2 regions of the Roseburia sp. AF25-13LB genome follow, and region 2 is predicted to be linked to the other one. Evidence: predicted binding sites of a transcription regulator. Region 2 holds the regulator's gene; the other holds the start of a gene.
What was found. The regulator NrdR, encoded in region 2, represses ribonucleotide reductase genes. The targets are predictions, from matches to a motif close to CACAANATNTTGTG.
Positions count from the first base shown of each region.

Region 1 (4,441 bases), on a different contig from region 2:
TATACCACGGCAAAGGTGCATTGGAGGCACTGAAGAACTTCGAAGGAAAGCGCGCAATGATCTGTGTTGGTGGAGGCTCCATGAAACGGTTTGGTTTCCTGGATAAAGCAGAGGCATATCTGAAAGAAGCAGGTATGGAAGTGGAACTGTTTGAAGGAATTGAACCGGATCCATCTGTTGAGACCGTGATGAAGGGTGCTGCCGCTATGGAGAAGTTCAAACCGGACTGGATTGTAGCAATCGGTGGTGGTTCACCAATTGATGCTGCAAAAGCAATGTGGATTAAATATGAATATCCGGATATTACCTTTGAAGACATGTGTAAGGTATTTGGAATTCCGAAATTAAGAAAGAAAGCACATTTTTGTGCAATTTCTTCTACCTCAGGAACTGCAACAGAAGTAACTGCATTTTCCATTATTACGGATTATGAGAAGGGAATCAAATATCCGATTGCGGATTTTGAGATTACACCGGACGTAGCAATCGTTGACCCGGAACTGGCAGAGACCATGCCGCAGAAGCTGGTAGCCCATACCGGAATGGATGCGATGACGCATGCAATTGAAGCATATGTTTCAACTGCCAACAGTGATTATACAGACCCGCTGGCACTCCATGCTATCGAAATGATTCAGCATGATCTGATTGATTCCTATAACGGAGATATGGCAAAACGTGATGCCATGCACAATGCCCAGTGTCTGGCTGGAATGGCATTTTCCAATGCACTGCTTGGAATCGTACATTCTATGGCACATAAGACCGGTGCCGCATTTGCCGACTACGGTGCACATATTATTCATGGCGCAGCTAATGCCATGTATCTGCCGAAGGTTATTGCATTTAATGCAAAGGATGAGACTGCAAAGAAACGTTATGGCGTGATTGCAGATTTTATGAAGCTTGGCGGAGAGACACTGGACGAGAAAGTCGCACTTTTAATCCAGTACCTGCGTAAGATGAATGATGACTTGAATATTCCGCACTGTATTAAGAACTACGGACCGGACAGCTATCCGGCTGAGCAGGGCTTTGTACCGGAAGAAGTATTCTTAGAGAGACTGCCTGAGATTGCAGCCAATGCAATTTTGGATGCCTGCACCGGCTCCAACCCAAGACAGCCAAGTCAGGAAGAAATGGAAAAACTGCTGAAATGCTGTTACTATGACACAGAAGTAGATTTCTAAAAAATAGATTAAAAATGAAGTAAGCCCCGTTTCGATATCGCATTGATATTTGAGACGGGGTTTTTACAGTCTGAAAAATGGTTTTACAAAGGTAATACCCCCACAGCACTGCGGGGGTACAAAGGGGAGTTATGAAAATTTATGAAAAAAGTTTTATCAAATAGAGAGACAAGACATTGGGGGATGAACCTGTTCTCTATTGATATTTGTAGTATACCCGGATTTTGTGAAAAATAATTGTCCAGATTATGAAAAAAGCGTTAAATTCTAAAAAAATTTTTCTGAAAAAAATTCACGAATCTTGTATATTCCCCTTGCGTAAAACACAAGATATGGTATACTGTATATGCGTTGAAGAGATTCGACACAAAATCTAGTACAGTTTTGTGTCGATTTTATGCGAATAGACTATTTTTTATGGGAGAGGATTTCAATGAAAATCATTAAAAGAAGCGGCGCAGAGGCTGTTTTTGACATTTCAAAAATTATTATTGCAATCAATAAAGCGAACCATGAGGTGGTGGAAGCGGAACGATTGACTGCAGACCAGATTAAGGAGATTGCACAATATATAGAGGATTCCTGTAAGGATGCCAACCATGCCCTGAATGTAGAAGATATTCAGGACTTAGTGGAGGATCAGTTAATGGACAAGAGGGCTTTTTCTGTTGCCCGGAAATACATTACTTACCGCTATAAACGTGCCCTGGTACGTAAGTCCAACTCTACGGATGAACAGATTTTAAGTCTGATTGAATGTAATAATGAAGAAGTAAAACAGGAGAATTCCAATAAGGATTCAACCGTAAACAGCGTGCAGCGTGACTATATGGCTGGTGAGGTGAGTAAGGATATTACCAGAAGATTCCTTCTCCCGGAGGATATTGTAGAGGCACATGAACAGGGAATTATCCATTTCCATGATGCAGATTATTTTGCACAGCATATGCATAACTGTGATCTGGTAAATTTAGAGGACATGTTACAGAACGGAACCGTTATCAGCGGAACCAGAATTGACAAGCCACATTCTTTCTCTACAGCGTGTAATATTGCAACCCAGATTATTGCTCAGGTGGCAAGCTCCCAGTATGGCGGACAGAGTATTTCACTGGCACATTTAGTACCATTTGTCCAGATCAGCCGTGAGAAAATTCATGCAGAGCTGGTGCAGACATTAAAAGAGAGCGATGTGGAGCTGAGCGAAGAGAAGATTAACAGCATTGTGGAAAGAAGACTTCATGCAGAAATCGAGCGGGGCGTACAGGTTATCCAGTATCAGGTAGTAACCCTGATGACTACCAACGGACAGTCCCCATTCGTAACCGTGTTCATGTATCTGAACGAAGCAAAGAATGAGCAGGAGAAAAAAGACCTTGCCATGATTATAGAGGAAGTGCTGGACCAGCGTTATCAGGGTGTTAAGAATGAGGATGGCGTATGGATTACACCAGCATTTCCAAAGTTGATTTATGTATTGGAAGAGGATAATATCCATGAGGATTCGGAATACTATTATCTGACTAAGAAAGCAGCAAAATGTACTGCAAAGCGTATGGTTCCGGATTATATTTCTGAGAAGAAAATGAAGGAATTAAAAGATGGCAACTGCTATACCTGTATGGGCTGCCGTTCCTTCCTTACCGTATATCATGATGAAGCTGGCAAGCCGAAGTTCTACGGTCGTTTCAATCAAGGCGTGGTAACCTTGAATCTGGTAGATCTGGCATGCTCTTCCGGCGGAGATTTTGAAAAATTCTGGAAGCTATTTGATGAGCGTTTGGACCTTTGCTACCGTGCATTGATGGCGCGTCATAACCGCCTGAAGGGGACACCTTCTGATGTGGCACCGATTCTCTGGCAGTACGGAGCACTTGCCCGTCTGAAAAAAGGCGAGACCATAGACAAGCTTTTATATGGTGGATATTCTACTATTTCACTGGGTTATGCAGGACTTTGCGAATGTACCAGATATATGACTGGAAAACCACATACCGACCCGGCAGCAACACCATTTGCCTTAAAGGTAATGCAGCGGTTAAATGATGCCTGCAAGGAGTGGAAAGAGAAAGAAAATATTGATTTCTCCGTATATGGGACACCGCTTGAGTCTACCACCTATAAATTTGCAAAATGTTTACAGAAACGTTTCGGAGTTATTCCGGGTGTTACCGATAAGAATTACATTACCAACAGTTATCATGTGCATGTAACCGAAAACATTGATGCATTTACCAAGCTGAAATTCGAATCCCAGTTCCAGGCACTTTCACCGGGTGGAGCAATCAGCTATGTGGAAGTTCCGAACATGCAGGATAATCTGGATGCTGTTTTATCTGTAATGAAATTCATCTATGAGAATATCATGTATGCAGAGTTAAATACCAAGAGCGATTACTGCCAGGTATGTGGCTATGATGGTGAGATTCAGATTGTAAAAGATGATGATGGAAAATTAGTATGGGAGTGCCCGCATTGCCACAACCGTGACCAGGATAAGATGAACGTGGCAAGACGTACCTGTGGTTATATTGGTTCCCAGTTCTGGAATCAGGGAAGAACCCAGGAAATCAAGGAGCGTGTACTTCACTTATAAAAAGAAAGTGAAAAGAAAATGCATTATTCAGCGATTAAATATAATGATATTGCGAACGGCACCGGTGTAAGAACGGTGCTGTTTGTATCCGGCTGCCGGAACCACTGTAAAGAGTGTTTTCAGCCGGAAACATGGGACTTTAAAAATGGAGAGGAATTTACAAAAGAAGTAGAAGATGAAATTCTTGCATCTTTGGAATCTCCCTATATCAAGGGACTGACTCTTTTGGGAGGAGACCCTTTTGAACCGGAAAACCAGCATGCACTGCTTCCATTTATCAAGCGGGTGCGGACGGAACATCCGGAAAAAGACATATGGGCATATACCGGATATGTACTGGATAAGGATTTGGTACCGGAGGGAAGAAGATATACCGAGGATACGAAAGAATTATTATCCTTAATCGATGTGCTGGTGGATGGCCCTTATGTGGCAGAGCTATATGATATTACATTAAAATTCAAAGGTTCTTCCAATCAGCGTGTCATTGACTGCAGAAAATACAATGAAACAGGAGTCATTGAAGAACTGATGTAAACTGCGTGAAAGATAAAGTAGAATCCGGAAGGATTCTATTTTACTTTATAGTGTTTTTATATTAAAATAGAAATAACGTGATTGTTTTAAGGAAAGATATAGGAGAAGAACATGGAAA
Region 1 is NZ_QUFO01000005.1:115,144-119,584, forward strand. It holds gene DWY37_RS09005 (iron-containing alcohol dehydrogenase) at 1-1,190, shown strand, start outside; gene nrdD (anaerobic ribonucleoside-triphosphate reductase) at 1,624-3,786, shown strand; gene nrdG (anaerobic ribonucleoside-triphosphate reductase activating protein) at 3,805-4,323, shown strand; gene DWY37_RS09020 (enhanced serine sensitivity protein SseB) at 4,435-4,441, shown strand, end outside.
Region 1: a site for NrdR is predicted at 1,515-1,528, ahead of nrdD (anaerobic ribonucleoside-triphosphate reductase). Genes of this name have one in related genera too.

Region 2 (4,441 bases):
AAGGAAATGTGGAATATGATGATGCAGATATAGTGTGGCTTAGATGGTTTTACCAACAGATTATGGATGCAAAAGATCCGCTATCCGTGAAACATCAATTATTGCAACAACAGATAAATTCTAATATGCCCGTAAATAGAAGAGAAAATGTGACATTTGAAAGTACTAGAAAAACAGACAATTTTTGGACAGAGAGAAAAATCCTGATTATAGTGTCAGTTATAATTTTAATTATTGTCGGTGTAAAGATGCTGTTATGATTGCTCTAGTTATGGAAACATCCATTGAAATATGACAGGTGCTGTTTTTAATCATGCTGCCTGGTGGCAAACTGGTATAAGAAATTAGAAATGTACATTTTTTCTTTCGTGTGGTACACTATATGTTATTGTATGAAAGTTTTTAATACAGCAAAAACAATACTTTTCAAAGGAGAAATATAAATCATGAAATTAGGAATTGTAGGTTTACCAAATGTAGGAAAAAGTACATTATTTAATTCACTGACCAAAGCAGGCGCAGAATCAGCCAATTATCCGTTTTGTACCATTGACCCGAATGTGGGAATCGTAACCGTACCGGATAACCGTCTGAAGGTGTTAGGCGAGATGTATCATTCCAAGAAAGTAACACCGGCAGTCATTGAATTTGTAGATATTGCAGGACTTGTAAAAGGAGCCAGCAAAGGAGAGGGACTTGGAAACCAGTTCCTTGCCAATATTCGTGAAGTAGATGCCATCGTTCATGTTGTACGTTGTTTTGAAGATACCAACGTAGTCCATGTAGATGGAAGCATTGACCCGGTTCGTGATATTGAGACCATTAATTTAGAGCTTATCTTTTCTGATATTGAAATCTTGGAAAGAAGAATTGCAAAAGTTACCAAGCAGGCAAGAATGGACAAGACACTTGCAAAAGAAGAGGCACTTTTGAAATCCTTAAAGGCACATCTGGAAGAGGGAAAGATGGCAAAGACTTATCCGTTGAGTGATGATGAGGACGAGCAGGCATGGTTTGCATCTTATAATTTATTAACTGCAAAACCGGTTATCTATGCAGCAAATGTAAGTGAGGATGACCTTGCAGATGATGGCGCAGACAATCCACATGTTGCAAGAGTAAGAGAACAGGCAGCCGCAGAAAACAGTGAAGTATTTGTTATCTGCGCACAGATTGAACAGGAAATTGCGGAATTAGATGATGATGAAAAAGCAATGTTCTTAGAGGACCTTGGATTAAAAGAATCCGGTCTTGAGAAACTGATTGCAGCAAGTTATAAATTATTAGGACTTATCAGCTACCTTACATCAGGAGAAGATGAGACAAGAGCATGGACTATTACCAAGGGAACCAAGGCACCGCAGGCGGCAGGAAAGATTCATACCGACTTTGAGCGTGGATTTATCCGTGCAGAGGTGGTATCCTATGACCATCTGATTGAGTGTGGAAGCATGACAGCGGCAAAAGAAAAGGGACTGGTAAGACTGGAAGGAAAAGATTACGTTGTTCAGGATGGCGATATTATTTTATTCCGTTTCAATGTATAGGAAACCTTTTGAAAAATCCGGCATAGTATAAATAGAAGAAAAGGCACAGTGGGGCAGGCACATGATACGCTATTGTGAATTGTGTGAAAAACAGGTGATTAATATTGCAGACTGTTGCTGCCTGGGAAATGTGGTGGATTTGGAACTGGATGAGTGCAATGGAAGAATCTGTGCACTGGTTGTAGCTGCGCCGGGAAAATTTTTCTGTATTTTTTGTCCGGCATGCGAATATATTATTCCATGGAAACGTGTTGTGCGGATTGGACCGGATATTATTCTGGTAGATGTCTGTGTAGAAGATGTGAAAAGTTAGTTGACATAAGAATACGAGAAAGTTATACTAAAAATAGTACGACCAATATTTGTAAAAGCTGATATCAGCAGTTCTTTATGAACATTTGGTGATGGAAAAACGGTATTATTTACGCAAAATTCACAAAGCGTGTTTTGCGTAGCTTTTAGAATAGGAGAAAAAAGATGAAGTGCCCATTTTGCAGCAGTGAAAATACCAGAGTAATTGATTCGAGACCGGCAGATGACAATAACTCCATTCGCCGGAGAAGATTATGCGATGATTGTGGAAAACGTTTCACAACTTATGAAAAAGTTGAGACAATTCCATTGATTGTAATAAAGAAGGATAACTGCAGAGAGCAGTATGACCGTTCCAAGATTGAAGCAGGTGTACTTCGTGCCTGCCACAAGAGACCGGTATCCGTGGAGCAGATAACCAGACTGGTTGATGAAGTGGAGACAGAGATTTTTAATCGGGAAGAAAAGGAAATCCCAAGTACCGTAATTGGTGAGATTCTGATGGATAAGATTAAAGATTTAGATGCAGTGGCGTATGTTCGTTTTGCATCTGTATATCGTGAATTTAAGGATGTAAATACCTTTATGAATGAGTTAAAGAAAATGCTGGATAAATAAAAGAAAATCTTTTTGGAGAAAAGGGTTGATTTTTGTTGAATTTATCCGATAAAATTAGTAGCAGATAATTATGATGTGAGGAACGTGATCGTTATGAATATTTCAGGAATTCGTCCCAATGCGGGATTTTACGATTACAACAGCATACAGAATATCCGGAATGCAGTAGAAGATACACCGGTTGTTAAGACGGCAGCAGATGCCGGTGCATCTGAACAGCAGCAGAAGGATACCTTAGAGACTCCGGTACGAAGAGAACAGGATTTTGGGGCAGCAGATTATGCAGCACAGTACCAGCCGGATCGTACCTACGAGATGAAAGGTTCTGAAAGTGATATACATAGCCTGGATGTTGAAAAGGCATTATCCGATATGCACAAAGATCAGGTACTGCAGCAGTATCAGTTCTTTGTGGGAGAGAACATTGAACAGAGCGGAATCCGGCAGATTACTGCAACGGATACTGCAAAAGTGCGAAATGTAGAAAACTTTAATTTATAAGAGCAATTTTGATTATAAAAAAGTAAGAGACCGTTAGAAGGTAAGATTCCTAAGAATTCTTAAGAATCTTACCTTTTTTACTTGCGGCAGTTATGCTTCTTTTGTATAATTAAATTCAGGCTTGCATAAAGAACGGAAGTATAAGAGAAAGAGGATAGGATATGAAGAAAGTGCAGGAAGACTGGAAGGAAGAAATGCTGCAGGTAGGTGTACTTACCAATACACATGGTGTGCGTGGCGAAGTGAAGGTATATCCGACAACAGATGATGTCATGCGTTTTAAAAAGCTGAAGCAGGTATTTTTGGATACTGGAAAGGAACCGATGGAGCTTCAGGTTACACAGGCGCGCTTCTTTAAAAATCTGGTAATATTAAAATTCAAAGAATTTGATAATATAAATGATGTAGAGAAGTATAAGAGCAGAGGGCTATATGTAACAAGGGAAAATGCTGTAAAGCTGGCTCCGAATGAGTATTTCGTTGCTGATTTGATTGGCTTAAAGGCAGTCGGAGATGACGGAGAAGATTTAGGTGAAGTAAAGGATGTACTTCAGACCGGTGCAAATGACATTTATGTATTACATAAAGATGGGGAAGATGATATTTTACTTCCGGCAATTAAGGATTGTGTAAAAAATGTCAATATAGAGGAAGGCACCATTACGGTACACCTTTTAAATGGGCTTCGTGATATTAATAAGAAGTAGGTAGCAAAATGAATTTTCATATATTAACATTATTTCCGGATATGGTAGAACGGGGACTGAATACCAGTATCATCGGAAGAGCAGTTGGCAAAGGACTTTTAAATATAGAAACAATTAACATCCGGGATTATACATTAGACCGTCATAAAAAAGTAGATGATTATCCGTATGGTGGCGGAGCCGGGATGGTAATGCAGGCACAGCCGATTTATGATGCGTGGCAGGCAGTGGCGCAGAAGATTGGAAGAAAGCCAAGAACAGTATATCTTACACCTCAAGGCAATACGTTTCAGCAGGAAATGGCAAAGGATTATGCGAAGGAAGAAGACCTGGTACTGCTTTGTGGGCATTATGAGGGCATCGATGAACGTGTGTTAGAAGAAATTGTGACGGATTATGTGTCGATTGGAGATTATGTGCTGACAGGAGGAGAACTTCCGGCAATGGTCATGGTGGATGCGATATCCCGTATGGTGCCTGGCGTACTGGCAAATGATGAATCCGGAACCACAGAATCCTTTGAAGGAGATTTATTGGAATATCCGCAGTATAGCAGACCGGAAGACTGGATGGGAAAGAAAGTTCCAGCTATTTTACTTTCCGGAGACCATGCAAAGGTAGAAGCATGGAGGAGAGAACAATCCATTAAAAGAACCATGGAACGAAGACCGGATTTGCTGGCAGATGCAGATTTGACAGCAAAGGAGAAAGCAATGGTTGAGCATTTGCTGGACAAATCACAGGGTAAATGCTAGA
Region 2 is NZ_QUFO01000001.1:634,991-639,431, reverse strand. It holds gene DWY37_RS03100 (DUF6548 family protein) at 1-260, shown strand, start outside; gene ychF (redox-regulated ATPase YchF) at 447-1,547, shown strand; gene DWY37_RS03090 (YlmC/YmxH family sporulation protein) at 1,609-1,860, shown strand; gene nrdR (transcriptional regulator NrdR) at 2,025-2,477, shown strand; gene DWY37_RS03080 (hypothetical protein) at 2,571-2,978, shown strand; gene rimM (ribosome maturation factor RimM) at 3,140-3,685, shown strand; gene trmD (tRNA (guanosine(37)-N1)-methyltransferase TrmD) at 3,694-4,440, shown strand.